Regions from separate parts of the Planococcus kocurii genome, predicted to be linked through region 1. Evidence: a T-box and tRNA genes for the amino acid it is inferred to sense, from the RefSeq annotation. Region 1 holds a T-box; the other holds one or more tRNA genes.

What was found. The T-box of region 1 lies ahead of AUO94_RS01835 (valine--tRNA ligase). A T-box ahead of a tRNA ligase gene usually reads a tRNA of that ligase, here a tRNA-Val.
Region 2: it has a tRNA-Val gene. The T-box ahead of AUO94_RS01835 (valine--tRNA ligase) is inferred to sense a tRNA for this amino acid. The anticodon was not compared.

Annotation. Positions count from the first base shown of each region.
Region 1 covers NZ_CP013661.2:359,005-374,218, forward strand. Annotated here, with positions in the region: gene AUO94_RS01835 (valine--tRNA ligase) at 65-2,698, opposite strand; T-box leader at 2,749-2,971, opposite strand; gene hemL (glutamate-1-semialdehyde 2,1-aminomutase) at 4,246-5,532, opposite strand; gene hemB (porphobilinogen synthase) at 5,529-6,512, opposite strand; gene AUO94_RS01850 (uroporphyrinogen-III synthase) at 6,509-7,210, opposite strand; gene hemC (hydroxymethylbilane synthase) at 7,203-8,132, opposite strand; gene AUO94_RS01860 (cytochrome C assembly family protein) at 8,150-8,980, opposite strand; gene hemA (glutamyl-tRNA reductase) at 9,065-10,438, opposite strand; gene yihA (ribosome biogenesis GTP-binding protein YihA/YsxC) at 10,839-11,420, opposite strand; gene lon (endopeptidase La) at 11,417-13,744, opposite strand; gene AUO94_RS01880 (hypothetical protein) at 13,829-14,065, opposite strand; gene clpX (ATP-dependent protease ATP-binding subunit ClpX) at 14,293-15,214, opposite strand, start outside.
Region 2 covers NZ_CP013661.2:2,833,272-2,848,485, forward strand. Annotated here, with positions in the region: gene mgtE (magnesium transporter) at 1-239, shown strand, start outside; gene fabI (enoyl-ACP reductase FabI) at 319-1,089, shown strand; gene AUO94_RS13755 (GNAT family N-acetyltransferase) at 1,142-1,573, opposite strand; gene AUO94_RS13760 (YjcG family protein) at 1,574-2,092, opposite strand; gene AUO94_RS13765 (alpha/beta hydrolase) at 2,167-2,889, opposite strand; gene AUO94_RS13770 (phosphatidylglycerophosphatase A family protein) at 2,994-3,578, shown strand; gene AUO94_RS13775 (TAXI family TRAP transporter solute-binding subunit) at 3,704-4,684, shown strand; gene AUO94_RS13780 (DUF1850 domain-containing protein) at 4,759-5,283, shown strand; gene AUO94_RS13785 (TRAP transporter permease) at 5,273-7,306, shown strand; gene AUO94_RS13790 (Y-family DNA polymerase) at 7,763-9,022, shown strand; gene AUO94_RS13795 (YolD-like family protein) at 9,036-9,398, shown strand; gene AUO94_RS17115 (S-layer homology domain-containing protein) at 9,549-10,604, shown strand; tRNA gene AUO94_RS13805 (tRNA-Val) at 11,065-11,137, opposite strand; gene AUO94_RS13810 (thermonuclease family protein) at 11,270-11,998, opposite strand; gene AUO94_RS17470 (hypothetical protein) at 12,187-12,330, opposite strand; gene AUO94_RS13815 (Gfo/Idh/MocA family protein) at 12,446-13,369, shown strand; gene AUO94_RS13820 (aldehyde dehydrogenase) at 13,477-14,865, shown strand; gene AUO94_RS13825 (response regulator transcription factor) at 15,097-15,214, shown strand, end outside.

The DNA.
Region 1 (15,214 bases):
CTAATTTATTAGCTTGTTAACCACAAAAAACCGCTCTCCCATTGGGAAAACGTTTTTTTTCGTTTTACAAGTTCTTTAATTCTTCGATACGTTTTTCAACTGTTGCGTGTTTTTCTAGGTAATCGGCTTGTTTCGCACGTTCTTCGGCGACAACTGCTTCTGGCGCTTTAGACACAAAACGTTCGTTCGACAATTTGCCGCTCACGAGTTTGACTTCTTTTGCCCATTTTTCACGTTCTTTACCGAGACGTGCAAGTTCTGCATCTATGTCGATCAAGCCTTCAAGTGGCATAAACAATTCAGCACCGGATACTACTGCAGACATCGATTTTTCAGGAGCTACCATGTTTTCGCCGATCGTTAAGGTTTCCGGGTTACAGAAACGTTCGATATACGCGGCATTTGCTTCTAGCACGGCATGCGTATTGGCGTCTTTTGCCGAAATCGTCAACGGCACTTTTTTGCTCATTGGCGACTGTACTTCTGCACGGATCGTACGTACAGAACGAATCACATCCATTAACAGCTTCATGCTTGAAGACTGACTTTGGTCTGTTAATGAGTTATCCACTGTCGGCCACGCCGCAATGGTAATCGATTCACCTTCATGCGGCAAGTTCTGCCAAATTTCTTCTGTAATAAATGGCATGAACGGGTGCAATAAACGCATCGTGTTGTCGAGTACGTAAGCAAGAACTGAACGCGTCATTTTCTTCGCTCTTTCGTCCTCACCGTATAATGGCAATTTCGACATTTCGATATACCAGTCACAGAAATCATCCCATATAAAGTTGTAAAGTGAACGGCCTACTTCGCCAAATTCATAGCGTTCTGCAAGTTCCGTTACTTGTTCGATGGTTTCATTCAAACGCGTCAGAATCCATGAATCCGCAACGGACTTTTTGCCTGACAAGTCGATTTGGTCGTACGTCATGCCTTCCATGTTCATCAACGCAAAACGAGACGCATTCCAGATTTTATTGGCAAAGTTCCAAACGGACTCGACTTTGTCGTTTGCGTACCGAAGATCTTGTCCTGGAGACGAAGCTGTTGCGAGGAAATAACGCAGCGAATCGGCTCCGTACTCAGAAATAACGTCCATCGGGTCAACGCCGTTGCCGAGTGATTTGGACATTTTACGCCCTTCAGCATCGCGCACAAGTCCGTGAATCAAGACATCTTTAAACGGTTTTTCACCCGTGAATTCTAAAGCTTGGAAAATCATCCGTGACACCCAAAAGTTAATGATGTCGTAGCCTGTCACCAATACGTCCGTCGGGTAGTAACGGCTAAGATCATCGTTTTCTTCTGGCCAGCCAAGTGTCGAGAACGGCCATAAAGCAGATGAGAACCACGTGTCTAATACGTCTTCGTCTTGTGTCCAGTTTTCAGCGTCTGCCGGTGCTTCGTGACCTACATAGATTTCGCCTGTTTCGTTATGATACCAAGCTGGAATTTGATGTCCCCACCAAAGTTGGCGCGAAATACACCAGTCGCGAATATTTTCCATCCAGTGCAAATAGGTTTTCTCAAAACGATCCGGCACAAAGTTAACACCCGCATCGTTTTTTTGTGCCTCAACTGAAGCAGCAGCAAGTGGTTTCATATCGACAAACCATTGTGTTGATAGGTAAGGCTCAACCACTGCTCCGCTACGCTCAGAATGGCCTACTGAATGCAAATGCTCTTCAATTTTAAATAACACATCCAGGTCTTGCAGATCTTTGACAATTTGCTTCCGACATTCAAAACGATCCAGTCCTTCATACTTGCCAGCGTTTTCGTTCATCGAACCGTCTTCATGCATAACTAGTACGCGTTCTAAATGATGACGGTTTCCAATTTCAAAGTCATTCGGGTCGTGAGCCGGTGTAATTTTTACAGCACCACTTCCAAATTCTCTATCCACGTAATTATCCGCTACAATTTCAATTTCTCGGCCAATAATTGGCAAAATTACTTTCTTGCCGATCAAGTGCTGGTAACGCTCGTCTTTCGGGTGAACGGCAACGGCTGTATCGCCAAGCATTGTTTCGGGACGTGTCGTGGCGATTTCAATATGACCACTACCATCTGCAAGTGGGTAACGCATATGATAAAACGCACCTTGTACGTCTTTGTAAATAACTTCAATGTCGGAAATCGCCGTTTTTGTGTTCGGGTCCCAGTTGATGATGTATTTGCCGCGGTAAATGAGTTTTTTCTCATACAGCTTAACAAATACTTCTCTTACTGCTTTTGATAAGCCGTCATCTAATGTAAAACGCTCACGCGAATAATCAAGACCTAGCCCTAGTTTTGCCCATTGCTCGCGAATGTGCCCTGCGTATTGATCTTTCCATTTCCATGATTCTTCAAGAAACGCTTCGCGTCCTAAGTCATAGCGTGAACGTCCTTCTTCTTTCAGCTTGCCTTCCACTTTGGCTTGCGTCGCAATACCGGCATGGTCCATTCCTGGTAACCATAACGCATCAAAGCCTTGCATGCGTTTCATGCGTGTCATGATGTCTTGTAATGTGGTATCCCACGCGTGGCCTAAGTGCAACTTGCCGGTAACGTTTGGTGGTGGAATCACAATGGTATACGGCGTTTTGCCGCTTTCAGGTTTTGCTTCGAAGAATTTGTTGTTGACCCACCAATCGTAACGCCCTTTTTCAATCGATTGTGGATCGTACTTGGTGGACATTTGTTCAGTCATTGGAATTCCTCCTTTAATTTCTGGTAGAACGCAAAAAACTCCCGTCGTCTGTAAAGGACGAAGGAGTTTTTCGCGGTACCACCTTTATACACAGGTCCACTTGCACACCTGGCTCTCAAGTTTCATAACGGATGTTCAGTCCGGTTCCCGCTACTCGTTTCACGGCAACTGCTCGGAGGTGACATTCAACTGGACGCTCATGAAAACCTCTCACCAATTGGTTTTCTCTCTGAAATGCAACGTACAATTTACTATCCTCTTCAACGCATGAATATCTAATTACTCTTATTGTACTCAATACTTGGTTTTAGCGTCAAGTTTATTTTGTAAGGTTTGATTGAGGTGGTAGTTATTTCTGCTTTCTTATGTCGCTTCAGTCGCTTTGGGCATGGCTCTCGCAATAAGCCCGGAAGTGCGCCGGTCTTTTTGCTTCGCCTAGCCCGTGATCGCTCCTTGCTTAGTTAATGGACATGGCTTTGGTGGTGTAGGGTAGGTAGTTGGTGTTGTTTTCTCACTTCGCTTAACAAATAAATATAGATTTTTTGGTATGAGGTAAGTTAGGCAGCTTCGCTTTCTTATGCCGCTTCGGTCGCTTTGGGCATGGCTCCCGCAATAAGCCCGGAAGTTCACCGGTCTTTTTGCTTCGCCTAGCCCTTGGACGCGCCTCGCTTAGTCAATGGACATAGCTTTGGTAGTGTGGGTAGATAGTTGGTGTTGTTTTCTCACTTCGCTTAACGAATGAATTTCGGCTTTGTAGTGTGATGTAAATAAGGTAGCCTCACTTTCTTATGCCGCTTCGGTCGCTTTGGGCATGGCTCCCGCAATAAGCCCGGAAGTTCACCGGTCTTTTTGCTTCGCCTAGCCCGTGCTCGCTCCTTGCTTAGTCAATGGACATGGCTTTGGTGGTGTAGGGTGGGTAGTTGGTGTTGTTTTGTTACTTCGCCTAGTGAATGAAGATTGATGTGGGGGTGCAAGTTCGATAAAGTAGCTTCGCTTTCTTATGCCGCTTCGGTCGCTTTGGGCATGGCTCTCGCAATAAGCCCGGAAGTTCACCGGTCTTTTTGCTTCGCCTAGCCCGCGACGCGCCTCAGCTAGGGAGTGGTGGTTGCATAAGTGCACCTATTTTATGTGGGAGTAGAGGGTGTAAAGTTCTGGAGACGCTCGGCCGCGGTGGTGCACGCGCCGTCGCTAAGTAAGGTTGCATTGAACTGGGATAATCGTTTTTCTTAGGTTCTATACATCGCTTCGGTCGTGTGGGGTAGGTAGTTGATGTTGTTTTCTTACTTTGTTTAACAAATAAATATAGATTTTTAAGGTAGCTTTGCTTTTTTATGTTGCTTCGGTCGTTTTGAGCGTAACAATGTGAGACGAGATGAATAACTTGGAGCGAGCTTTGGAACAGCAATGCCGATTTTCTATATCTTGCTAATTTTTCACTACTAACTATTGAGATAAAAGCGACTACCTAAACAGATCAAAATCATTCTAAAAAAAGGGCTATCCCAAAGGGTCATTTTTATGACCTTTCAGGATAGCCCTGTCTATTTTTAGCGTGCCAATTTAGCAAATACGTTATGGAATGCTTCTACGGTTTTTGCGATATGCTCTTCCGTGTGGGCAGTCGATAGGAACATGCCTTCAAATTGAGACGGCGGCAAGTAAATACCTTCTGCCGCCATTAAACGGTAATAGTCAGCGAACAAATCGGTATCTGAAGTTTTCGCTGTTGCAAAGTCGACCACGTTTTCGTTTGTGAAGAAAAAACCAATCATCGATCCTGCACGGTTGACTGTGTGCGGGATGTTGTATTTGGTTGCAGCTTCTCGGAATCCTTTTTCAAGCTGGTCGCCGCGTTCGATAAAAGTGTTGTAGCTTTCTTCTGTTAAGCGAGACAACGTTTCAAAGCCTGCGCGCATTGCGAGTGGATTTCCAGAGAGTGTGCCTGCTTGATAAATAGAACCACTTGGTGCGACTTGCTGCATAATTTCACGCTTACCACCGAATGCACCGACTGGTAAACCGCCGCCGATTACTTTACCGAGACACGTCATGTCGGGTGTAACGCCGTAATGACCTTGTGCACAATGATAGCCAACACGGAATCCGGTCATGACTTCGTCAAAAATAAGAAGCGTGCCGTTTTCGTGCGTTAAGTTGCGCAGCTCCATTAAGAAGCCTTCGTTTGGCGGAACCACGCCCATGTTTCCAGCAACCGGTTCTACGATAACTGCCGCTAGTTCACTGCCGTATTCTTGGAAAGCCATACGAACGCTTTCTAAGTCATTAAATGGCACTGTAATGGTATTTTTAGCAACTGATTCAGGTACACCTGGTGAATCTGGCAAACCTAAAGTTGCGACACCTGAACCTGCTTTGATTAATAGACTGTCGCCGTGACCGTGGTAGCAGCCTTCGAATTTCAAAATTTTATCGCGGCCCGTATAGCCACGTGCTACACGCAATGCACTCATCGTTGCTTCTGTTCCAGAAGATACCATACGAATCATTTCAATCGATGGAACGCGTTCCATAACTAGTTTCGCCATCGTATTTTCAAGTTCAGTTGGCGCACCGAATGACGTTCCAAGCGCTGCTGTTTCTTGAATTGCGTTGACTACTGCTGGTTCAGCATGGCCTAAAATTAATGGGCCGTACGACAAAACGTAGTCAATATACGAATTGCCGTCAATATCTGTAATTGTGGCACCGCTGCCCGACTTCATGAAAATCGGATCCATATTGACCGATTTAAAGGCACGGACTGGGCTATTAACGCCACCTGGCATTAAAGATTTTGCTTCAGTAAATGCGGCTAATGATTTTTCGTATGTCATTCTTTTCCCTCCAACCAGCGTGCTGCGTCTTTCGCGTGATAAGTCATAACGATATCTGCTCCCGCGCGTTTCATACTCAATAAAGTTTCTAAAACGATTTTCTTTTCATCAATCCAGCCATTTGCGGCAGCCGCTTTGACCATCGCGTATTCACCCGATACGTTATAAGCGACAATCGGTACATCAAAATTATCGCGAACTTCACGGATAATGTCTAAGTACGACAAAGCTGGCTTAACAATCATGAAATCTGCACCTTCTTGAATATCAGAAGTTGCTTCACGTAACGCTTCCATGCGGTTTGCTGGATCCATTTGGTACGTTTTACGATCCCCAAATTGCGGTGTACTGTGAGCCGCTTCACGGAAAGGTCCGTAATAAGCAGACGAATATTTAACACCGTACGACATAATGGGTGTGTTTTCGAATCCCGCTTGGTCAAGTCCGTAGCGAATTGCAGCAACAAAACCGTCCATCATATTTGATGGTGCAATAATGTCAGCTCCAGCTTTTGCTTGAGAAACCGCAGTGCGTGCTAGTAAATCTAGTGATTCGTCATTTAAAATCACACCATTTTCGATTACGCCACAATGGCCATGATCGGTATATTGACACAGACAGGTATCTGCAATAACGACTAACTCAGGATGACGATTTTTCGCAAAACGGATGGCTTCTTGAGTGATGCCATGGTCGTGATAAGCTTGTGTGCCAACCGCATCTTTTTCGTTCGGTACGCCAAAAAGAATAACAGAAGGAATTCCAAGGCCCACCACTTCATCTAATTCTTCACCTAATTTGTCCAATGAAAAATGGAAAACGCCTGGCATTGAAGAAATTTCTGTTTTAATGTTTTCGCCTTCTACAACAAAAATCGGATAAATAAAGTCCTCTTTATGTAAGCTCGTTTCGCGAACCATTGAACGGATATTAGCAGAACCGCGCAAACGACGGTGACGGTTAAAATTTAATTCTTTCATTTCGACAAACTTCCTTTCGCTATTTCATTGATAACTTCTATATACGTATATTTTTTAGGCGTGTAATCTACTGTTCCGCCGCTTTTTAGTATCGCCTTTTTCGTAACGTGGCCAATCGCAGCGGTGCGAATATTCGACCAATCTCCACCTGCTTGTCGGTACGCCGACACAGCAGAAGGACTGGCGAAAAGAATAATAACGTCTTTTAGTTGAACGACCAACTTAGCGTTTTCGATATTGAGAATGGTATCGTAAACAACCCACTCATCCACTTGCATCGACATAGAGGCGATGGTGTTTTTCGCCATTTGACCTTTAATAAACAAGCATTTGGCGACGCCAGAAACAGGTGGGAATTCTTCGATAAAATGATCGGCACTAAAAACTTTCGGTATAAAATCAACGCTGTGGCCATGCTGTTGCAACACAGCAGCCGTTTGATCACCTACTGCTGCAATTTTAGCGCTAACGGTTTCATCCAGTTGACAAAACACTTCAGCACTTGTACGGCTAGTAAAAATTAACCAGTCATAGCCTGCAAAATCTGGTTTTTTTGACTGCCGACTTATCGTTTCTACAAGCGGCAAGTAACGTGTTTGGGCACCAAACGACCGTGCATGTTCAAGCGCTTCTATAGGTTCTCTGGAACCTGTAAAAATCACAGTTTGACCTTCGAGCAAATTTTCTTTTTTAGACATTGCTTTCGGCTTTGACGCGCTGAATTAACTCATAGCCGCCTTGTGCACTAATTTTCTCAGCTACGATGCGGCCAGCTTCGATTGGATCGCGACTAATCGCCACTTCTTTGAAAACTTGATCAGCTTCTGGTGAAGAAATTAGTCCAGTAAAAGTGATTTCTCCCTCGTTCACTGTTGCATATCCTGCAATGGGAACTTGGCAGCTGCCATCCATGTCTTTAAGGAATTTACGTTCTGCGTTAACAGCTAATGCTGTATTGTCATCGTTAAGTTTCGCTAATTCAGCCATCAATTCTTTGTCGTCTTCACGGCACTCGATCCCTAATGCGCCTTGTCCGATTGCTGGCAGGCACTCGTCCACTTCCATAAATTCAGTGACTAAGTCATCTTTCCAGCCCATCCGTTTCAAACCAGCCGCTGCTAAAATAATGGCGTCAAAATCGCCTGCATGTAATTTCGCAAGACGTGTATCAATATTGCCGCGAATCCATTGAATATCAAGGTCCGGACGTATTAGTAACAATTGAGAACTGCGACGCAAACTACTCGTTCCAACAACTGCGCCAACTGGCAATTCCATTAATTTTACATGGTCGTTCGCAATATAAGCATCACGCGGGTCTTCACGTTCAGGAATACACCCAATTGCAAGACCTTCAGGTAATACAGAAGGCATATCTTTCATGCTGTGAACAGCAAAATCGATTTCTTTAGCAAAAAGAGCTTGTTCAATTTCTTTAACAAATAAGCCTTTGCCACCTACTTTTGATAGCATCACATCAACGATACGGTCGCCTTTCGTGACAATTTCTTTGATTTCAAATTCAAATGGTACGCCTGCTGCTTTTAACTTATCAATAAACTGATTTGTTTGTGTCAACGCCAACTTGCTTCTTCTTGAACCTACAATAATTTTTCTCAACTAAATCCTACCTTTCTTTAATACCAAAAATGAAATTCAGATAACCGGCTACCCAAAAAGAAATTAATGAGCAACAATAAAAATGCATAGACATGCGCCAACGCATAATTCATTCCGTTTAACGAGCCTTTGCGGTGCCACCAGAGTATAAAGCTATACACCACTAGCAAAATAAACGATCCTACAATCTTCATGTCGAGCAATGAAAACTCCGACAACGAAATATACGCCCATTGCAGACCCAATACGAGTGACACAAATAAAAGCGAAATACCAACCAAAATAGAAATGGTCATAAATTGCTGTGTTTGGCCAAGTGACGGCAAATTTGCCCATTGCTTTGTCCATTTTTTCTTTTTCAACATTCTGTATAAAATCATATGCAGTGCCGCAAAAACAAACGACAGCGAAAAAGCAACATAGGACAAAATGGCAAAACTAATATGGATGAATAATAATTCCGAAACAAGCGTTTCTCCTACCGGTGAACGCTCGATTTGAACCGGTGCAAACGTGTGGATTGTCATAAAAATAAAGCCAATCACATTAATGAAAAACACCGCAAAATCAAAGCGGTAGAACATCCTAAGAACAATCGACAACGTCACCAACAACCAGGCATAAAAATAAATGCCTTCAAACAAGGTCAATATTGGAAAGCGTTGCGTTTCGAAAATGTACAGTCCTAGAAATATGGTTTGCAAAGCCCAAACAATGCCGAGCAGCGTCATCGCAATCCGACTGGCTTTCTTTTCTTTATATAAGTAATCTATAAAATAAAAAACAAGGCTGACAGCATATAGAATAACCATAGCTTCATGCAGCCTTGCCATTGTTATATCAGCCATCCCATTCCCCTTCATCTCCATAGTTAAAGGCGTTCCGTCTCTACATTTTAACATATAGATTCGAAAACGCCTCTTTTAGAAAGCTTAAAATGAATATCCGGGAGTTTCTGTTGTTGATTGCTGAGTTTGAAGAACGGCTTTATCCGTTTTCTGTTGTGGTGCTTTCGACTGCTTTTCTATTTCTTTTTCAACTTCTTCTTCAATTCCAAAGATTTGCATGAATAGCTCCAGCTGCTCACGAGATTTGGGCGCACCGCCCATTTCCTTAGCCTGCAAAATTGGATCTTTTAATAATTGATTGATAATCGATTTCGTATGCTTGTTGAGAATTTTCTTTTCACGATCTGTTAAATCAGGCATTTTGTTTTCAATGCTCGCCATCGTTTCCGCTTGAATGCCAAGCGCTTTTTGACGAAGGGCAGAAATCACCGGAACAACACCAAGCGTCGTTAGCCAGTCGTTAAACTGCAGAGATTCCTGATTAATCATCGTCATAATTTCACCAGCTGCGCGTTCACGCTCTGCTAAATTCGCTTCAACAATTCCTTGCATATCGTCAATATCATATAAAAAGACATTCGGCAAATCACTGATACGCGGGTCCATATCACGCGGAACGGCAATATCTACCATAAACAAAGGTTTGCCTTTACGAAGTTTCTCTACAAATTCCATTAGCTCTAGATCAATGACAAAATCTGCCGATCCCGTCGAAGAAATTAAAATGTCTGCTTCTAATAAAGCGCATTGCAATTGGTTTAACGGTTTTGCATTGCCGCCAAATTTATCCGCCAACAGTTCAGCCTTTTCAAATGTCCGGTTGATAACAGTTACGCGGTTTGCACCGCTGCCTTGCAAGTTTTTAATGGCCAACTCGCCCATTTTACCGGCACCTAAAATAACTACATGCTTGTTTTTAAGCGTGCCAAAAATCTTTTTGCCTAGTTCAACTGCTGCGTAAGACACGGATACGGCATTTTCACCAATAGCTGTCTCAGAATGCGCTCGTTTCGCCAAGGTTACAGCTTGCTTGAACAATTGGTTAAATAGGGTGCCTGTCGTTCCATGCTGTTGCCCTGCAAGAAAACTACTTTTTACTTGTCCGAGAATTTGCGTTTCACCTAATACCATCGAATCGATGCCAGCAGTAACGCGGAATAAGTGTTCAATCGCCTCATCCTGTTCATGGACAAATAAATAAGGAGAAATCGCTTCTTGCGAAAAACCAAAATAATCGGCGAGGAATTGCTTCACGTAATATTTCCCCGTGTGAAGCTGGTCCACGACCGCATATATTTCCGTTCGGTTGCAAGTGGAAACGATGACGTTCTCCAATATACTTTTTTGCTCTTTTAACGCCTGCATTGCCTGTGGCAGATCCGTTTCAATAAATGATAGCTTTTCGCGTATCTCCACAGGTGCAGAACGATAATTCACCCCAACTACTAATGTGTGCATGGGTACAAAACACCTTTCACGTTCATTATTTCATCTACATTCATTATATCACTTTTCAGCTTATTTATGCCTTTAAATTTGTGAACAAGACATGACGCTATTGCTTCTTTATAATTATTATAAACTAATACTAGCAAAGGAATTTCGTGTCTACAAGTATAACGCTCTTAGTCGGAATTGACTGTTAACTACAAGCTGAATGAAGAAGCCTTTAACGCACAAAGTCCGTGATTACATTGAAATTTACTAGATAAGTTGAAGTAAAAAAACCAATTTTTCTATACCGCTTTGGGCATGACTCCCACAGCAAGTGAAGTGTAGCAGCTTCGCGGAATGTCGACAAGTAGCAGGCATGATCAACCTACATAATAAAAAAGCGCAACCCAAGGGCTGCACTTTTTTACATTCTGCTTTCGATTTCCAACCATGCTTGGTCTTTACCCAGTCCCGTTTCCGATGAAAAGATAATAAGCGGATCATTTTTATCCATATCCAGCGTCGTACGGACAATTTTCTTATGCTTGTCCCATTTGCCTTTTGGAATTTTGTCTGCCTTGGTTGCGATAATGATACACGGAATTTCAAAATGTTTCATGAACTCATACATCGCGATATCGTCTCTGCTTGGCGGATGGCGCAAGTCAACGATTTGGATAACTGCGCGCAATGGCTCGCGATTCGTAATGTAACGTTCAATCATCTTGCCCCATGCCTCGCGTTCACTTTTCGATACTTTCGCATAACCGTATCCCGGAACGTCAACATAAAACAATTTTTCTTCAATTTTGTAAAAGTTCAATGTTTGTGTTTTACCCGGTTTAGATGAAATGCGCGCCATGCTCTTGCGACCAATCATTTTGTTGATAAAAGACGATTTTCCGACATTCGATCGTCCGGCTAAAGCAAATTCCGGCAACCCATCTTCTGGATATTGATCCGGACGAACGGCACTAATTACTAATTCTACATGATTAACTTTCATTCATTTTCTCCTTCTAAGGCAATTTCCAATGCCTCATCTGCTTGAGAGACCAATTTAAAAGTCAACTCTTCACGGATTGTCTCTGGTATATCTTCCAGGTCTCTTTCGTTATCGAGTGGCAAAATGATGGTCTTTAAGCCAGCACGATGTGCACTCAAGGTTTTTTCTTTAATTCCACCGATTGGCAGAACGCGACCACGAAGCGTGATTTCACCCGTCATGCCGACTTCACGTCGAACCGGACGCTTTGTCAAAGCAGAAACCAAAGCTGTCGCAATGGTAATACCTGCTGAAGGCCCGTCTTTAGGAACAGCACCTTCTGGAACGTGGATGTGAATATCATGTGACTCATGGAAATTCGGATCGATGCCAAGAGATTCTGCTCGCGCTCGAACAAAAGATAATGCCGTCTGCGCAGATTCTTTCATGACATCACCTAGTTTACCCGTCAATTGCAGCTTTCCTTTGCCTGATGACAAAGAAACTTCAATTTGAAGAGTATCTCCACCGACAGTCGTGTAAGCAAGTCCCGTTGCAACGCCGATTTGGTTTTCCGTCTCTGCCATGCCGTAACGGAATTTACGTTTCCCTAGATACGCTTCGACCTCTGCTTCTCCAACAACTACCTGTTCTTTTTCTTTTGAAATAATTTGTTTCGTCACTTTGCGACAAATAGAAGCGATTTGACGTTCTAGTCCACGGACACCTGCTTCGCGCGTGTAATAACGAACGATGTTCAGCAACGCGTCATCTTTAAACTGCAGTTGCTCGATTGATAAACCATGTTCTTTTAATTGCTTTGGTGCTAAATGATTTTTGGCAATCATCTGTTTTTCAACTTCTGTATAACCAGCAATTGAAATAACTTCCATGCGATCACGCAGCGGTCCAGGAATTGACCCTAAATCATTGGCTGTCGCAATAAAAAGCACGTTAGAAAGATCATAAGTTTCTTCAATATAATGGTCGCTAAACGAATTATTCTGTTCTGGATCAAGTACTTCTAACATCGCAGAAGACGGATCGCCACGGAAATCATTCGACATTTTATCAATTTCATCTAATAGGAAAACAGGATTTACGGTTCCTGCTTTTTTCATCCCTTGAATAACCCGTCCTGGCATTGCACCGACATACGTACGACGATGGCCGCGGATTTCCGATTCATCACGAACGCCACCAAGTGATACACGAACAAAGTTGCGGTCTAATGATTCGGCAATCGATTTTGCGAGAGACGTTTTCCCGACACCTGGAGGTCCGACAAGACAAAGAATCGGTCCACGCAAGGAATTGGTCATTTGTTGAACAGCCAAATACTCCAAAACGCGTTCTTTGACACTTTCTAAGCCATCATGATCACGATCTAATACTTTTTCTGCATACTTAATATCCAAACGGTCTTCCGTTGCTTCTGACCACGGGATTGTCACTAGCCACTCAATATAGTTACGAATAATCCCACTTTCTGCAGCTGCAGAAGGCAGCTTCTCGTAACGATCAAGTTCTTTTAACGCTATTTTTTCAGTAGATTCCGGCATTTCCGCTTCTTCAATCCGTTTTTTCAAATCAACTACTTCAGCTGATTTGCCGTCTTTATCACCCAGTTCGGTTTGAATGGCTTTCATCTGCTCACGCAAATAAAATTCTTTTTGTGTTTGTTCCATTGCTTTTTTCACACGCAGATTAATCTTTTTTTCAAGATCGACTACTTCTTGTTCGCTGTGTAACCGAGTAATAAGTAGCTCTAATCGTTTACTAACATCAAAAGTTTCCAATATTTCCTGCTTGGTCGATACTTTCATCGAAAGGTGAGAAGCAACCATATCTGCCAAGCGACCTGGCTCTTCAATATCAGCTACCGTGTTGTATGCTTCTGTACTAACTTTTTTCGAGCTTTTGACGTAATTCTCAAAATGCTCCAATAGCAAACGCATAAGCGCATCTTGTTCTGCATCTCTTTCTGTTTCATCAGCAAAAGGTGTTACTTCAACAATTGTACAGGCTTCCGTTTCTTCGTAATTTTTTAACTGGCCACGTTCCAATCCTTCTACCAAAACACGAATCGTGCCATTCGGTAATTTCAACATTTGTTTAACGTAGGCCAATGTTCCAATTTTATGAAGATCGGCTCTTTTAGGTTGTTCTATACTCATGTCTTTTTGAGTTGCTAAAAAAACAATATTATCCTCTAACAATGCTTGTTCCAGTGCAGCTACGGATTGCTCTCGACCGACATCTATATGTAGCACCATTGTCGGAAATACAAGAAGTCCGCGTAATGGTAGTAAGGGTACACGTTTTGTTACTTTTCTCTTAGCCATGTGGCAAGTCACCTCCGGGGATATTTTCAATGTGAGTGGATAACACCTAACCTGATAGCTGCTATCGTTGTTGTCTAGCTCCACTTAGGCTCCTTGGGTCATAAGCCACTCTGCCTGTGCGGCAAAGAACGCCGCTTCACCAGATCGTCTTATGCCTGTCGGAGCTAAACGGTCACTTTCGCTTTTCTTTGTCCAGCTCAAGTGACCAGCTCCTCGGGTCATAAGCCACTCTGCCTGTGCGGCAAAGAACGCCGCTTCGCCAGATCGTCTTATGCCTGTCGGAGCTAAACGGTCACTTTCGCTTTTCTTTGTCCAGCTCAAGTGACCAGCTCCTCGGGTCATAAGCCACTCTGCCTGTGCGGCAAAGAACGCCGCTTCGTCAGATCGTCTTATGCCTGTCGGAGCTAAACGGTCACTTTCGCTTTTCTAATAAAAAACAGGCTAACTCAGAACGCGCGGATTCGCACGATCAGAGTCAGCCCGTATCATCCTTTTGATTGGTCTATCCACCACTCAGCAAGTTTGCGCACTGTGTGGAGTTCCACTCATTATGCGGATGTTTTCTCATCGTTGTCGTTAACGTACTCTGAACCATCTTCTAAGATAAGTTTAGGTTGCACGCTGTCCGCAACAGTTTCTTTTGTAATGATGCATTCAACAATGTCTTCACGTGAAGGCAAGTCGAACATGACTTCAAGCATCGTGTTTTCGATAATTGAGCGTAGTCCACGTGCACCGGTTTTGCGCTCAATTGCAAGTTTCGCAATTTCAACAAGTGCTTCAGGCTCAAACGTTAATTTGACGCCATCAAGCTCCATCATTTTTTGGTATTGCTTGATCAATGCATTTTTAGGCTCAGTTAAAATTTGGACTAGCGCTTTTTCATCCAATTGTTCAAGGCTTGCCAATACAGGCAAACGACCGATAAATTCAGGAATCAAACCGAACTTCAACAAATCTTCAGGAATCAATTGACTAAGCAATGATTTCTCATCCATTTCCTCTTTGTTCGGATCTGCACCAAAACCGATGATTTTATTGCCAAGACGGCGTTTAATAATTTGATCGACTCCGTCAAATGCACCACCTACGATGAACAATACATTCGTCGTATCGATTTGGATAAATTCTTGATGAGGATGCTTACGTCCGCCTTGTGGAGGTACGCTTGCAGTTGTGCCTTCTAAAATTTTCAGAAGGGCCTGCTGCACGCCTTCACCCGATACATCACGTGTGATCGATGCATTTTCAGATTTACGTGCCACTTTATCGATCTCATCGATATAAATGATTCCTTTTTCTGCGCGTTCAACATCATAATCTGCAGCCTGAATTAGCTTCAAAAGAATGTTTTCCACGTCTTCACCGACATAACCTGCTTCTGTTAATGAAGTGGCGTCTGCAATTGCAAACGGTACATTTAGAATACGCGCTAACGTTTGTGCCAGTAACGTTTTACCGCTTCCTGTT
Region 2 (15,214 bases), 1.0 Mb from region 1:
TCGTTGTTGGCTTGGTTTACTTCTGGAAAGGTGAATTGTTAATCGGCATGCTCGTCGGAACTGCTGTTATGAGTTCTATTTTTGTCGCCACGTTAGCCGGTTCCTTTATCCCGTTATTAATTCATCGGATGAAGATTGATCCAGCTGTAGCATCAGGTCCTTTTATCACAACGTTAAACGATATTATTTCGATTTTAATTTATTTAGGCTTAGCTACAACTTTTTTGAGCCGCCTCTAGAAAAGTGCAAATTGCACTTTTCTTTTTTGTGATGTATTATTAGTACCAGGTAATAATAATCGACGCAGGAGGAATGGACATGTCAATATCATTACAAGGAAAGACTTTTGTCATTATGGGAGTAGCCAACAAGCGGAGCATTGCTTGGGGGATTGCACGTTCGTTAGATCAATCTGGAGCCAATCTAATTTTTACTTATGCAGGTGAACGTTTTGAAAAATCAGTACGGGATTTAGTCGCAACGTTGGATGGGAACCATGAATTGATTTTGCCATGCGATGTGACCAATGATGAAGCTGTTGCGACTTGTTTCACGACAATTAAAGAACAAGTTGGCACAATTCACGGATTAGCGCATTGTATCGCTTTTGCAAAAGGCGAAGAATTAGCAGGCGATTTTTCAGATACGTCGCGAGATGGCTTCTTGTTAGCACATAATATTAGCGCGTACTCGTTAACAAATATCGCGAAAAATGCAAAACCATTGATGGCTGAAGGCGGTAGTATCGTTGCACTAACTTATATCGGTGGCGAACGTGTAATGCCTAACTATAACGTCATGGGTGTCGCGAAAGCTTCTCTTGAAATGTCCGTGCGTTATTTAGCAGCAGACCTTGGCAAACACAATATTCGTGTGAATGCGATTTCTTCAGGTCCAATTCGTACGCTTTCTTCAAAAGGAGTCAGTGATTTCAACTCGATTTTGCACGAAATTGAAGAAAAAGCGCCATTACGTCGTAATACGACACCTGAAGAAGTGGGCGATACAGCGGCATTCCTTTTCAGTGATATGTCACGCGGAATTACAGGAGAAACTATTCATGTAGACAGCGGGTTCCATATTTTATAAGCAGCAAAAAAACAGATCAGCCGATTTACCGGTGGATCTGTTTTTATTATTCTTAGTTTAATGATTTTTCCATCGTTTTATGGGGAATATCTGCGTCCATAAATTCGTCTGATGTAATTTCATAGCCAAGCTTTTCATAAAAGGCAAGCGCATGAGTTTGTGCATTCAATTTAAGTCTGAAAATGCCATTTGTCTGAGCATAATCTTCCATTTCGTTCATCATCATGACGCCAATGTGCTGACCGCGATACTCGGAAAGTACGCATACGCGTTCAACTTTGCCAAGACCGGTTTCAACTTCACGGATACGCCCAGCAGCAATTGGCTGTTCAAGTTGATACGCGATAAAGTGAATGGCGCCATCGTCATGTTCATCCATTTCGATATGAAGGGGCACCTTTTGTTCTTCTACAAAAACTTTTCTGCGAATATCAAAAGCTTGTTCTTTTTCCATTTGGTTTTCAGCCATTTTAACTTTCAACACTTATTGATCATCTCCAGTTAAACGGAATGTCTCATAAACCGTCCACGATCCATCTTCTAATTGATAAAGCAGATGCACCCGGTCAATGATTTCTTCGTGATCAATGCCGGCCATTTTTAACTGACCGTAGACATCGGCATGTTCTGTATCAGACAATTTTTGCCCGATTGTGATATGCGGTATGAAAGAGTGTTTGGACGTGCCACCAAAGAAATCAGAATTTAAATCCTCATGTAGCCCTTTGATTTCAGCAGTCGGTTCTACTTTGAAATACAAAGTAGTGTTAACCGGAGAAAATGTGCTAACACGCGTAGCATGCAATTTAAATGGTTTATGGCGACTTGCAATATTCCGCATTTCTGCTGCCATTTCCTTAATCTGTGATGCATCCACCTCAAATGGATCTTTTAATGTCATGTGAGGAGTGATTAACTCATAATGCGGATCATATCTTTTCCGGTACGAATTGGCAATATCCTGTAATTTTTTTGAAGGAAAAGCTGCGACTCCATATTTCATCCTAATGACCTCCTTGTCTGTAATAACCATCTTATAAGTATGTTGCTCATGCTACTTTGGAGCATCATCAGCCTCTACATGCCGAAGTTCTGAATAAGTGCACGTCTTAAATCGGGCTGCCAATGCTTCCAAGTGTGGTCTCCTTCAAATTCTTCATAAAAGACCGAAAACCCTTTATTTTTCATTAAATTATTTAATTTTCGATTTGGTTCGAGAAAATCAGCAGTTTCTCCTGATCCTAATTTTACGGCTGTTTCTTCTTTTCCAATTACATGATAAACGGTAAACGAGTTTGCTGATTTAAAAGCTTCCACGGCCGTTAAGAGGTTTTCGCCAACTTTCGGTGACTGAAGAATTACGCGCCCAAAAATATTTGGGTATTTTAAAGCTGCCATTAGGGACACAGTCGCGGCTAACGAGTCACCAATCAAAGCGCGTCCCATACCCACTTGGTAAGTTGGGTACTTAGCATCTAAAAACGGTACCAGTTCGTGTGCTAAAAAGCGCAGGTAAGCGCCATGTTGCTCGCCAGTCGGCTCGTATTTTTTATTGCGATCAGCTACGCTTTTATACGGAACACCGACCACAATAATATTTTCTATTTCTCGATTTTCCAATAATTCATCCACAACTCGCGGAATTCTCCCCAGCTGAAAATAATCTTTGCCGTCAGAAGCAATAACGAGTGTGTATTTATACAAAGGTGAAAAATTGGAAGGGAGATAGACAAGCAGTTGCATATCTTCTTGAAGCTCTTTGCTGTAGATCGATAAATCTTCTACCTTTCCAGTAGTCATGTCTATGCCTCCTTTAGGGTTTTGTAAGAAAATTGTACCACATTGCATAGACAAGGTATAATGGAAAGGAACATGAATAAGTTAAGATGAGAGGGGTTTTGGATATGGATGGCAGAAGATTCCGGGTTCACTCAGATGATGTGACAAAAGCTACTCATGAAGCATTAGAACGTAGAGGCGTTACAAATGAAGATATAGCCAAAATAGTTCTGGATATGCAATTGCCTTTTAACGAAGGACTTAAAATCGAACATTGTATGGAGTCCGTTGAAAGTGTTTTACGTAAACGTGAAATGCAGCATGCCTTACTTGTGGGAATTGAGTTAGATGAACTTGCTGAACAAGGTAAACTATCCCGCCCACTTCAACAAATTGTAGGTTCGGATGAAGGTCTTTTTGGCGTTGATGAAATGATTGGACTCGGTGCAGTGTTAACGTATGGCAGTATCGCAGTAACGACATTCGGTCATTTGGACAAAAATAAAACAGGCATTATCCATGAGTTGGATACTAAATACGGTGGACAGGTTCATACTTTTTTGGATGATTTAGTCGCTAGTGTTGCTGCATGCGCATCAGCGCGTATCGCTCACCGCACGCGTGATTTGGAAGAACAAGGTAAGACTTTTGAAGATTTGGCTCCGGAAGACACAGCCCCTGAAACGTATGTAGAAGGTGCAGAGACGTAAACGAGTATTCTAAATGTTCTTTATGTAAGCGGTTGTATTTTTCGAAATGCATTGAATCTAGTAAGAAAGACATGCTATTATGAATAAGAACGTCAAAAATTAGTTTAGAAAAGGGAGGTCACTTTATGTTGAAAAAGAAATTTGGTTTATTCGCTGTAGTTACTCTTGCAGGATCTGTGTTTTTAGCAGGTTGTGGAGATGACAAGGCTACTGAAGGTGGAGGCGGAGAAGAAGCTTCTAAAGATCCAGAATTCCTTAGTATTCTGACAGGTGGAACAACAGGTACGTATTATCCACTTGGTGGCGCAATGGCATCCATTATTGAAACAGAGACAGGTTTAGATACAACTGCCGAAGTTTCACAGGCATCTGCTGCAAACATGACGGCATTGGCTGATGGAGATGCACAAATCGCATTTGTTCAAACAGATACGGCATTTTACGCTGCTGAAGGATCGAATATGTTCGAAGGCGAAGTGATTGATACGGTTTCTGCTATTGGGGCACTTTACCCAGAAACAATTCAATTAGTTACAACTTCAAGTTCAGGTATCGCTTCATTTGACGATTTAGCTGGGAAGAAAATTTCAGTTGGTGCACCTGGCTCTGGGACTTATATTAACGCTGAACAATTATTAGAAATCCATGGCATGACAATGGACGATATTGATGCACAGAATCTTGACTTTGGCGAATCACAAGAAAGCTTGCAGTCAGGTCAAATTGACGCAGCATTCATCACTGCTGGGACACCAACAGGCGCAGTTGAAAGCTTAGGCGCAACTTCTGACGTAGTAATCATTCCTGTAGAAAAGGATAAAGCCGATGAATTGATCGAGAAATATCCTTACTATGCGCACGACGTTGTACCATCTGGTATTTACGGATTGACTGAAGAGGTTCCAACGGTTTCTGTTTTAGCGATGTTAGTCGTGCAGAATGACCTTTCAGAAGATCTTGTTTACAATATCACAAAAGCAATTTACGAAAACACAGATAAAATCCAGCATGCAAAAGCTGAATTGATCAAAGCTGAAACAGGCCTTGACGGAATTGGAATCGATATCCATCCAGGTGCACAAAAATATTTCGACGAAGTAAATTAATTGAATGAGCGATTAACTGACGGTAAAGCGCAAGCTTGCCGTCAGTTATTTGTTTACATAGGGGAGAACAGATTATGCGGTGTAACCGGATACAAAAAATCCTTCTTTTCGTAACCATCCTCCTCATCATCAGCTCCTTAATCGCATTTATCCCTTCCCAGAAGTATTATGTGTTTATCGACAATGAGACTGAAGAAGTAGCGGCTTATGTACCAGTTGTCAGCCCGTACTTCCAACTAATCTACACGCATTCAATTCACTTATCAGAAGTTATTGAAAGCTACAAAGTAGTAAGCGATAATAGAATAATGATGACAGAACTTGAATACGAAGACTTTAACATTGGCATGCCTTCAAATGCAGGAGAAGGAGAGACCTTTGTCGAAAAAGACGGTAAATACTTTATCAAGAATATGACAAAGGAAATTCCGGAGTTTCGGTTATTTGTGGGAGATGTGGATGCCAACTTGTCATTCAAAACCAAAGGACATCAGATGGATTTAAAAAGAACACTTGAAAGAGGACAGTCCTATACGTTTCGTGTAGAGCACTTATCCCTGTTTCAACTAAGAAAAGGAGTGAGAATTGATGAGCGATAAGTTATCTCCAGAAGAACTTCAACAGAAAAAGCTTCCACCAGAAGATGAATCATACGTCTCGGAGGAAAAACAAAAGGAAATTCTACAAAAATACGATCCTGAATCCAATACGAGAGATTTAAGTGGAATAATTAAACATGTGGTCTTTTTCGGTTTACTAGCCTTTTCCTTATTCCAATTGTATACCGCTATCTTTGGGCAGTATACTGCTTACATTCAGCGATCGGTTCACTTAGGGTTTGCACTGTCCTTAATCTTTCTATTATTTCCTGCTAGAAAACGCAAAGGGGCTCGTCACAAAGTTGCCTGGTATGATTACATACTGGCGCTATTATCAGTAGGCGTAGCTGCCTATTGGCCAATTATGTATGATGATTTAGTCTTCCGTCTTGGACGGGTTACCGAATTGGATTTAATTGTCGGGATATTAGCAATCTTGCTGACACTTGAAGCAACACGGCGAGCAGTCGGTATGCCAATTACGGTCATTGCCAGTTTGTTCTTGGCATATTCCTTTTTCGGACCTTATTTCCCAGGATTTTTACGCCACAGGGGACAGGATTTAGATTCGGTTATCCAACTGATGTTCTATACTACCGATGGAATCTTAGGAACACCCATCAGTGTCTCAGCTACCTTCATTTTTACCTTCTTGTTATTTGGTTCGTTCCTAGTGAAAACGGGGGTCGGGCAGTATTTTAATGACTTGGCTGTATCACTCGCAGGTAATTTAGTTGGTGGCCCCGCGAAGGTAGCAATCTTCTCAAGTGCTTTGCAAGGAACCATTTCTGGAAGTTCAGTGGCCAACGTTGTCACATCAGGTTCTTATACGATTCCGATGATGAAAAAATTGGGTTACAAGAAAGAGTTTGCTGGTGGAGTAGAAGCAGCGGCTTCAACAGGCGGTCAATTAATGCCGCCAATTATGGGTGCTGCAGCTTTTCTAATGGTTGAATTTATCGGAGGAGTAACCTACTGGGAAATAGCGAAAGCCGCTGCTATACCGGCTCTTTTGTATTTCACAGGTGTTTGGATCATGACTCATTTCGAAGCCAAACGAATTGGCCTGAAAGGTCTTTCTCCAGAAGAAATGCCAAATCGTAAAGAAGTATTAAAAAAGATTTACTTACTTACGCCAATTGTTGCCATTATCGTATTTTTATTGATTGGTGTGCCAACAATGCAAGCAGCACTTTACGGAATCTTGTTAACGATTTTTGTTAGTGCTTTCAACAAAGAAACACGACTTAGCTTTAAAGATATGATTTTAGCTTTAGTCGATGGTGCAAGAACAGCGTTAGCAGTTGCAGCAGCTACAGCAGCAGCAGGTATTATCGTTGGAGTAGTTGTAAAGACGGGGCTCGGATTGAGCTTGGCAAATGGACTGGTTTCAGCTTCAGGAGGAAACATCCTGTTAACGCTGTTCTTCACAATGCTAGCAGCAATTGTTTTGGGCATGGGCTCTCCAACAACTGCCAACTATGTTATTACGTCTACAATTGCAGCACCTGCTATTATTACGCTATTAATGTTAGATGAGCCAGTTGGAGCAGCAGTTCCACTAGTGGTCGCTTTATCTGCTCATTTATTCGTTTTCTACTTTGGTATCATTGCTGATATTACACCACCGGTTGCACTTGCTGCATTTGCAGCGTCAGGTATCTCAGGTGGAGAGCCGATTAAAACCGGCTTTATTGCTGCTAAATTAGCAGCAGCAGCGTTCATCATTCCATATATGTTCGTGTTATCTCCAGCGCTGTTAATGATTGATACAAGCTGGCCAGAATTGATTTGGGTATTAATTACAGCTCTTTCAGGTATGGTTGCCATCGGAGCAGGACTCATTGGTTTCTGGTACCGAAAACTAAACTGGTTCGAGCGCATTATTACATTTGCGACTGGACTGGCGTTGATTTATCCAGAAGGCTTGTCTGATACAATTGGCGCAATACTATTCGTAATTTTGTTCGGAATTCAATGGATGGCACGTGAAAAGAAACCTGCTAAAACAGTAGCAGCGTAAAAAAGACAAAACCGTTTGGGCCAATGCCCGAACGGTTTTTTTTCATTGTTTTGGTTTATGAAAATACGAAAAAAGCCACCACCCGAAGGTGATGACTTTTTCAAAGCAAACTTTGTTCCTAAAGCTTGCAGTGGGTTTGGCACCCAATGATTTTTACTGATTTCAAAAACAATAAAAATGTTGGATGTCGAACTGCTTACTTTATTCATCATATACGGTTAAAAGAGAAATGTAAAGTTGTTAGAAAGTTTGGTGTTTCAAAAAATCACTAACTCATATAGAGTACAAATTGATTGCCTACGTACAAAACTATGAACAGTTACTAAAAAACAGGTACTAGTCTGATGTTCATTTGCTAAATTACCAAACGGCTGTTTTTATTTTCCTTAAAAGGATTGCCGTTAGTATGGCTGTGGTATAGAATAAGAACAAACGTTCTATTCGGAGGTGGTAATTATGAAGATGCCTGAATTACCGGAACCTTATATTTTTTGTATCGACATGTGCGGCTTTTACGCCAGTGTTTCAGCGGTCGAGCTTGGATTTGACCCTTTAGAAGTTTGTCTTGCAGTTGTCGGGAATCAACAGCGAAAAGGCAGTGTTGTATTGGCTGCATCACCCATGATGAAAAAACGTTTTGGTGTGAGAACAGGTACAAGGCTGTTTGAAATTCCAAATCACCGAGATATTTTGTTGATCGAGCCAAAAATGAAATTGTATTTACAGAAATCCATGGCCATTTCAGAGTTATTAGCAAGCTACGTGCCGAAAGAATCGATTCACATCTACAGCGTGGACGAAAGTTTTGTTGAACTTACAGGAACTGAAAAGTTATGGGGAGCACCCACAATGACGATGCGCCGCATTCAACAAGAAATACTAGAGCACTTTAAACTGCCTTCTTCAGTCGGCGGAGGACCGAACATGCTACTAGCAAAACTAGCACTGGATTTAGAAGCGAAAGAGACTGGATTTGCCTTTTGGACTTACGCCGATGTGGCCATGAAGTTGTGGCCCGTTAAACCGTTGAGCCGCATGTGGGGCATTGGGTCTCGAACCGAGAAGACCTTAAACAATATGGGGATTTTCTCTGTTGGTGATTTGGCTTGTGCTGATGTTTCAGTTTTAGAAAAACAGTTTGGTATTTTAGGAAATCAGTTGCATCAGCACGCCAACGGCATCGATCTGTCAGATATGGGGACACCTTTAGTCGAAGGACAAATTAGTTACGGCAAAGGACAAATTTTATACCGGGATTACATAGAAGAACAAGACATCATGACCATCATCCTGGAAATGTGCGAAGACGTCGCGATGAGAACACGCCAAGCGAGACGTGCAGGACGGACCATTCACTTAAGCATCGTTTACAGCAAGACAGCTTTCGGTGGTGGATTTTCCCGCTCACGGTCCATTGACGAAGCGACAAATGATACATTAAAAATTTATAAGGTTTGCCAAGGCATTTTCAGAGAGTATTTTCAACACAAGCCAGTTCGGCAAATATCATTAGCTATCAGCAATTTAGAAGAAGAGTCATCGATGCAGTTAAGTCTCTTTGACGAAAAAAAGTTTGAAAACAGACAGCTTGGAGAAGCGATGGATCGGATTCGTAAAAGATATGGTTATTCAGCTATATACCGCGGTGTATCAGCTACACAAGCGGGTACTGCGATCGCACGAACGAAATTAATCGGTGGGCACAATAAAGAATAAGGGGGCGAACCGAATGAAACGCAATAAGTATTTAAAAGTTGTCGGAGACATCAAAGACCGCGGACGCATCAAGTGGACTGCGTTAATGTTACCCGAGCATATTGAAATGATTCGGGAATGGTATGCCAAAGATGAACAAGTACCGAAGCCACAGTTAACGGAAGACGATTTGCAGCTGCTTCAAGAAGAAATGGACATTGCGTTAAAGCGACAATGTGAAGTGGTAATTCAAAGTTGGAAAGAAGGTGTCATCCATGAGTACCGTGGAACAATTGAAGGCATTGATGTAAGAAGTAGAGTGCTAATTTGTGTGGAGTCAGAGAAAAAGTATAGGTTACCGATCGATGAAGTGGTTGCGATTGTCATGGTGGATTGACGTTCAATCGAGTGCCACGAAAGGTACTGAATTACAACAAACCCTTTGAGGCATTCATGAATTTTTTGCCGCGTTCGACTTGAATTGACAATTTACATATTTATAGGCTATTGGATATGATAAAGTAAAAGAAAAAAGGAGGTAATATGAGTGAAGAAAATTATAGTGTTCGTTGTACTATTACTTATGCTTAGTGGTATTTTTACTAATCAATCCTTAGCAGCTACTAATTTAAAGGATGTAGAGAAAAGTAATCGCTTTTATAATGAGATTCAATACCTTATAAACGAAGAGGTAATTTCAGGTTTTCCAGACGGTACTTTTCGTCCGAAAAGTAATGTCACAAGAGCACAAGCGGCAATCATGATAGGGAGAGCTATGGGTTATGATGGAAAACAAAGAAATACAAGCTTTTCAGATGTAAGCTCTTCAAAAGTTGCAAGTGGCTATATTGCTGAAGCTACTGAAAACTCTTTAATATCGGGGTATCCTGATGGAACGTTCAAGCCCGACAAAGTAGTAACAAGAGCAGAAATGGCAATAATATTAAATCGAGCTTTTTTCAATAAGACGATTACGCCTACCGTCTCTTTTAGCGATGTGGGCAAGAAGATGAGCTCATATTATTCTATTATGAATTTAGCTGCGATGGGAATCGTAAGCGGCTATGAAGATGGAACGTTCAAGCCCAATAATAGTTTGAACAGAGAACAGTTTTCTGCTTTTCTGGCAAGAGCATTTAATGCTGATTTTATCAAGTCACCTGACAAGACCGAAACGGTGTCACAACAACAAGCGATAAAAAAGGCTAAAAGTTATCTAGAATACACATCATTTTCAAGAAGCGGTTTGATCGCTCAATTAGAATATGAAGGGTTCAGTAATGCAGATGCGAAGTATGCTGTGGACAAAATTAATGTGAATTGGAGAGGGCAAGCCGTAAAAATGGCCGAAAATTACCTCGAATACACATCCTTTTCAAGAAGCGGTTTGATCGCTCAATTAGAATATGAAGGGTTCAGTAATGCAGATGCGACGTATGCTGTGGACAAAATTAATGTGAATTGGAGAGAGCAAGCCGTAAAAATGGCTAAAAATTATCTCGAATACACATCCTTTTCAAGGAGCGGTTTGATCGCTCAATTAGAGTTTGAAGGGTTCAGTAATGCAGATGCGACGTATGCTGTGAATGCCGTAGGACTCTAGTAGAAGTATGTAGATAATCGAAAGAATCAACGGTGAATATGAGTAAAGATTTTGGTTACACATATTTTTAATTAATGATGAAAATGTAAGCTATAATATATTCATTTTACGACTTCTAAGTAGAAGTCGTTTTTGATTTCATCAAATTTATTTGTTGGAAGATTGACAATAAGTAATGCTTAATATATCCGATAGGATTTTAGAAAATACTAAACTACACAGAACATATGAAGCTCTTTTAACGTTAGTATATAGATTTCTAGGAATTTAAGAGAAAGGTTTAGAAGCTTCTTGTCATCTCTATAGTCTTGCATAGTAAACTTGAATAAAAAAAACCACTTCCTCTCTGATTTCAATCAGATAAGGAAGCGGTCTTTGGTAGTGGATTCTTATTCGGTATCCAACCACTACACCATTGAAGTTTGAAAAGTGCCTCAAACCATTGATAGATTAACATGTATGATTCCTACTGGGCTCGAACCAGCGACCTCTACCCTGTCAAGGTAGCGCTCTCCCAGCTGAGCTAAGGAATCTCAATTTCCAGGACAAATATAAGTATAGCTCGTCAGCAGAAAAAGTCAATAGTTTACAAAGAAGAAAAGAAGCCTGTTTAGGTCATTCGGTTAGTAGCATGTGGCGATTTGTATTGCTACAAGTCGATTAACCTACTGTCCAACACCTTTAAAGCCGGCATTTTTTGCTTCTTGTTCGGAACAGAACCATTCTTCTGGATTGGTTTGCTCGTAAGAAGAGTCGCTTGGCAGGTGGTAGATTTTATTGCCACTGCGGTTTATGTTGCCTTTAATATCGCAGTCGGTAGTTGCTTCTTTAGGGGGCGTGCTCGGAGTGCTAGTTGGTTCTTGTCCGTAAGCTTCCGAGTCAAAGCCGCGGTCTGTTGAATAATTTTCATATTGCCAAATGCCTATTTGGCTGTCTTTGGCGACTTGCTCTACTTGTTCAAAATCGTCGAGGTAACGTGTGTTTGGGGGAAAGACGTAAGCAACTCTGGCCAGTCCAGATGCTAGCATTTGTTCTTGAACGCTCTCACCATCGACATAAATGTAAGCAAGTAAACGGTCATAATCATCAAAGCGGTCACCGACATCAAATTCAATCGATACATCACCAGATTCGATCAAACGTTTGTTTTCTTCAGTGGCCTCACTACCAAGCGGTTGTTTGCCGAGGCGTGGATGATTGGTTTCGGGTGTGTCTATTAATAGGTAGCGAACCGTCACTTCTTCGCCTTCGTATATAATTTTTATAGTATCGCCATCAATAACTTGTGTTACTTCCACATCAATTTGGTCCGTGGTGCCAGAAGTGTCGGTCGATTCTAACATTCCGCAGCCCGATAGGAATAATACAGCAACTAGCATCAATTTTAGTTTCATCACAATCCCCACTTTCAGTTCTTCATAAGTATATAAATAATTATGTTACCTGGCAATTGGATAACGGCTCTAAGTCGATCGTTCCCGTCGTTAACGCTAAAAAACGGCATAATAAAACGCCTCTTTCAATCAAAATTGAAAAGGCGCCTTTATGTACGGGAGTGATAGAGTCTAATCCGTTTCCGCAATTAAAGTGTTGTCTCCGCGGGTGATGCTGTTTCAGCGTAATACAAAAGCGATTCTTCCGTGAGACCTTCTAATTTTTCCTTATTAACCCCAACTTCTAATTCACCCGTAAAAATAGTTTCCCACCAATAGGTCTGTTCATTCATTTTATTTCCCCCTCTGGTTTTAATTGTATTGTTTGACTATTCTATACCCTTAAAGGTTACACTAATAAACAAATAAGGTAAAAAAGCTGAAAAGCATTAAAAGGAGAGATTTGGCATGATTTCAATTGGCATCATTGGAACAGGAATTGTTGGCGAACGAATTATCAAGCAACTGGAACAAGAACATCATGTGGACATAAAAATAGTTTTTGATCCACAAACAGAGCGTCTTACGCAAATCAGTGAAACTTACGGAATCCCTATGGCGAAATCAGTGGAGGAAGTGCTGCATTCAGACATCAATTGGGTTTATATTGCGACGCCTCCCGCTTTTCACGAAGAAATCGCTGAACGTGCAGCTAGTGCAGGGATTAATATCCTGTGCGAAAAACCATTGGCCCACAATGTTGAAGGTGGCAAAGCGATGGTAAAAACTGTACAAAATAACCGAGTGCAAACTGCCATGCATTTCCCCTTAATGTATAAACCTGCAATTCGTGAAATGGCCAAACGCATTAAGGAAGGCGATATCGGAAAAATTGTCCGAATCGAACTTCAAACTTTTTTCCCAGACTGGCCGAGGTTATGGCAACAAAATCCGTGGATTGGTTCAAGGAGCCAAGGTGGATTTGTTCGTGAAGTGTTCCCTCATTATTTTCAATTAATGCATCGTCTCTTTGGAGCATTGTCGTTTACATCTCATCATATTACCTATCCAGAACAAGCGGATAAATGCGAAACTGGACTCATTGCACACGGACTTACCGAAGCAAAAATTCCTTTTTTACTAACAGGTATTAGCAATATTGGTCAAAAAGAATTATTGCAGTTTAAAGTGTATGGAGAACAGGGCGTGCTGACTCTAGAAAATTGGACAACCCTTTATAAATCAAGGTACGGAGAAGACCGTCAATTGATTGAAGAATTTGAAGAAGTCCCGTCGCTGTTTGAAGAAATGAATAACCAGTCTACTTTATTGGTTAATTTCGAAGAAGGATTAATTGTTCAACGCTATATCGACCATTTACTGATGGAATAACTCTTTGTTTTTTCTATAATCCTTTTGGGTAAAGAACTTAAGGTCATTAACTTCGCTTATGCAATGCCAAAATTGCTATACTGAAGAAACTTAGAGGAGGTTGGACAATGAATTTTACAGCAACTGATGTGGAACGCATGATAGAAGAACAACGTGCTTACTTTTATACAGGTGACACGAAACCAGCGGATTTTCGAATCGAACAATTGTACCGCTTAAAAAGTGTGATCCAATCTCATGAAAAAGAAATTATCGATGCTTTGAAAAAAGATTTAGGAAAAAGTGAATTTGAAGCTTATGCAACAGAAGTCGGTTTTGTACTCGATAGCATCGGCAGCATGGCAAAAAATGTAGAAGACTGGATGAAGCCTGAACACGTCAAGACACCAATTCATCTTCAGCCGGCTAAAAGCTTTGTTATCCGTGAACCATACGGCTCTGTGTTAATCATTGGGCCTTTCAATTATCCATTCCAATTGGTTATGGAGCCATTAATTGGAGCGATTGTCGGTGGGAATTGTGCGATAGTCAAGCCTTCAGAAGCAACACCTCACGTGGCAAAAGTAATTGGTACTATTATTGAAGAAGCATTTCCTTCTTACTATGTTCGCGCAGTCGAAGGCGAACGTGAAGAAGTAACCGCATTAATTCATGCCTCATTTGATTATATTTTCTTTACCGGCAGTGTGAATGTCGGAAAAGTCATCATGAAAGCTGCATCGGAGCGCTTAACGCCGATTACCTTAGAACTTGGAGGCAAAAGCCCGGCGATTGTCGACCAAACAGCGAACCTGGAACTTGCTGCAAAACGAATTGCTTGGGGGAAACTGATGAATACCGGTCAGACATGTGTGGCACCTGATTATATTTGTGTACACGAATCGGTTAAAGAAGAATTCCTGAAAATTTTAACGAAAACAATAAAAGGCTTTTACGGCAAAGATGCACAACAGAGTCCTGATTTTGGGCGGATCGTCAACACTCAACATTTTGATCGATTGACTGAAATTATTCGCAAAGAAGCGGGACAAATTATTTATGGCGGCAATACGGATCGCAATGACTTGTATATCGAACCGGTCCTTCTAAATAATGTTAGCTGGGACAGTCCCTCTATGGAAGACGAGATTTTTGGTCCGATTTTACCAATTATTAGCTATACGGACTTGCCGTTATTATTGCGTCAAATCCGTAACTTGCCGAAACCATTGTCGGCGTATTTGTTTTCAGAAAATGAACGTGCGACACGATTTTTCTTAGATCAATTACCATTTGGCGGCGGCTGTATTAACGATACGGTTTCTCATGTGGGTAGCTCTTATTTACCGTTTGGTGGCATCGGAACGTCTGGTATCAATTCCTATCATGGTAAATCCAGCTTTGAAACCTTTACACACGCTAAATCCATCTTGAAGAAATCAACTAAACTATCGACAAATTTACTGTTTCCTCCTTATAAAAATAAAGCAAAATGGATCAAGACAGTACTGAAATAAGCGGCCTTCGGGTCGTTTTTTTCGTCTCTGTCTGTCTTATGCCCGTCGAATCTACATGGCACCTGCGCTTTTCAGTGTCCAGACTCCGGCGCCCAGATTCTAGGGTCATAAGCCAACCCAGCTGCGTGGCAAAGAGCGCCACACTGCTGGTCTGTCTTATGCCCGTCGAATCTACATGGACGCCTGCGCTTTTCATGAATCTGATATGATACTTAGTAAGAGGTGATGGCAATGGCAGAACGTATTTTAATTGTTGAAGATGAAAAAAGCATTGCGCGTGTATTGGAATTGGAATTGAAGTTTGAAGGATATGAAACAGGCGTTGCTCATACAGGATCTGAAGGGTTGA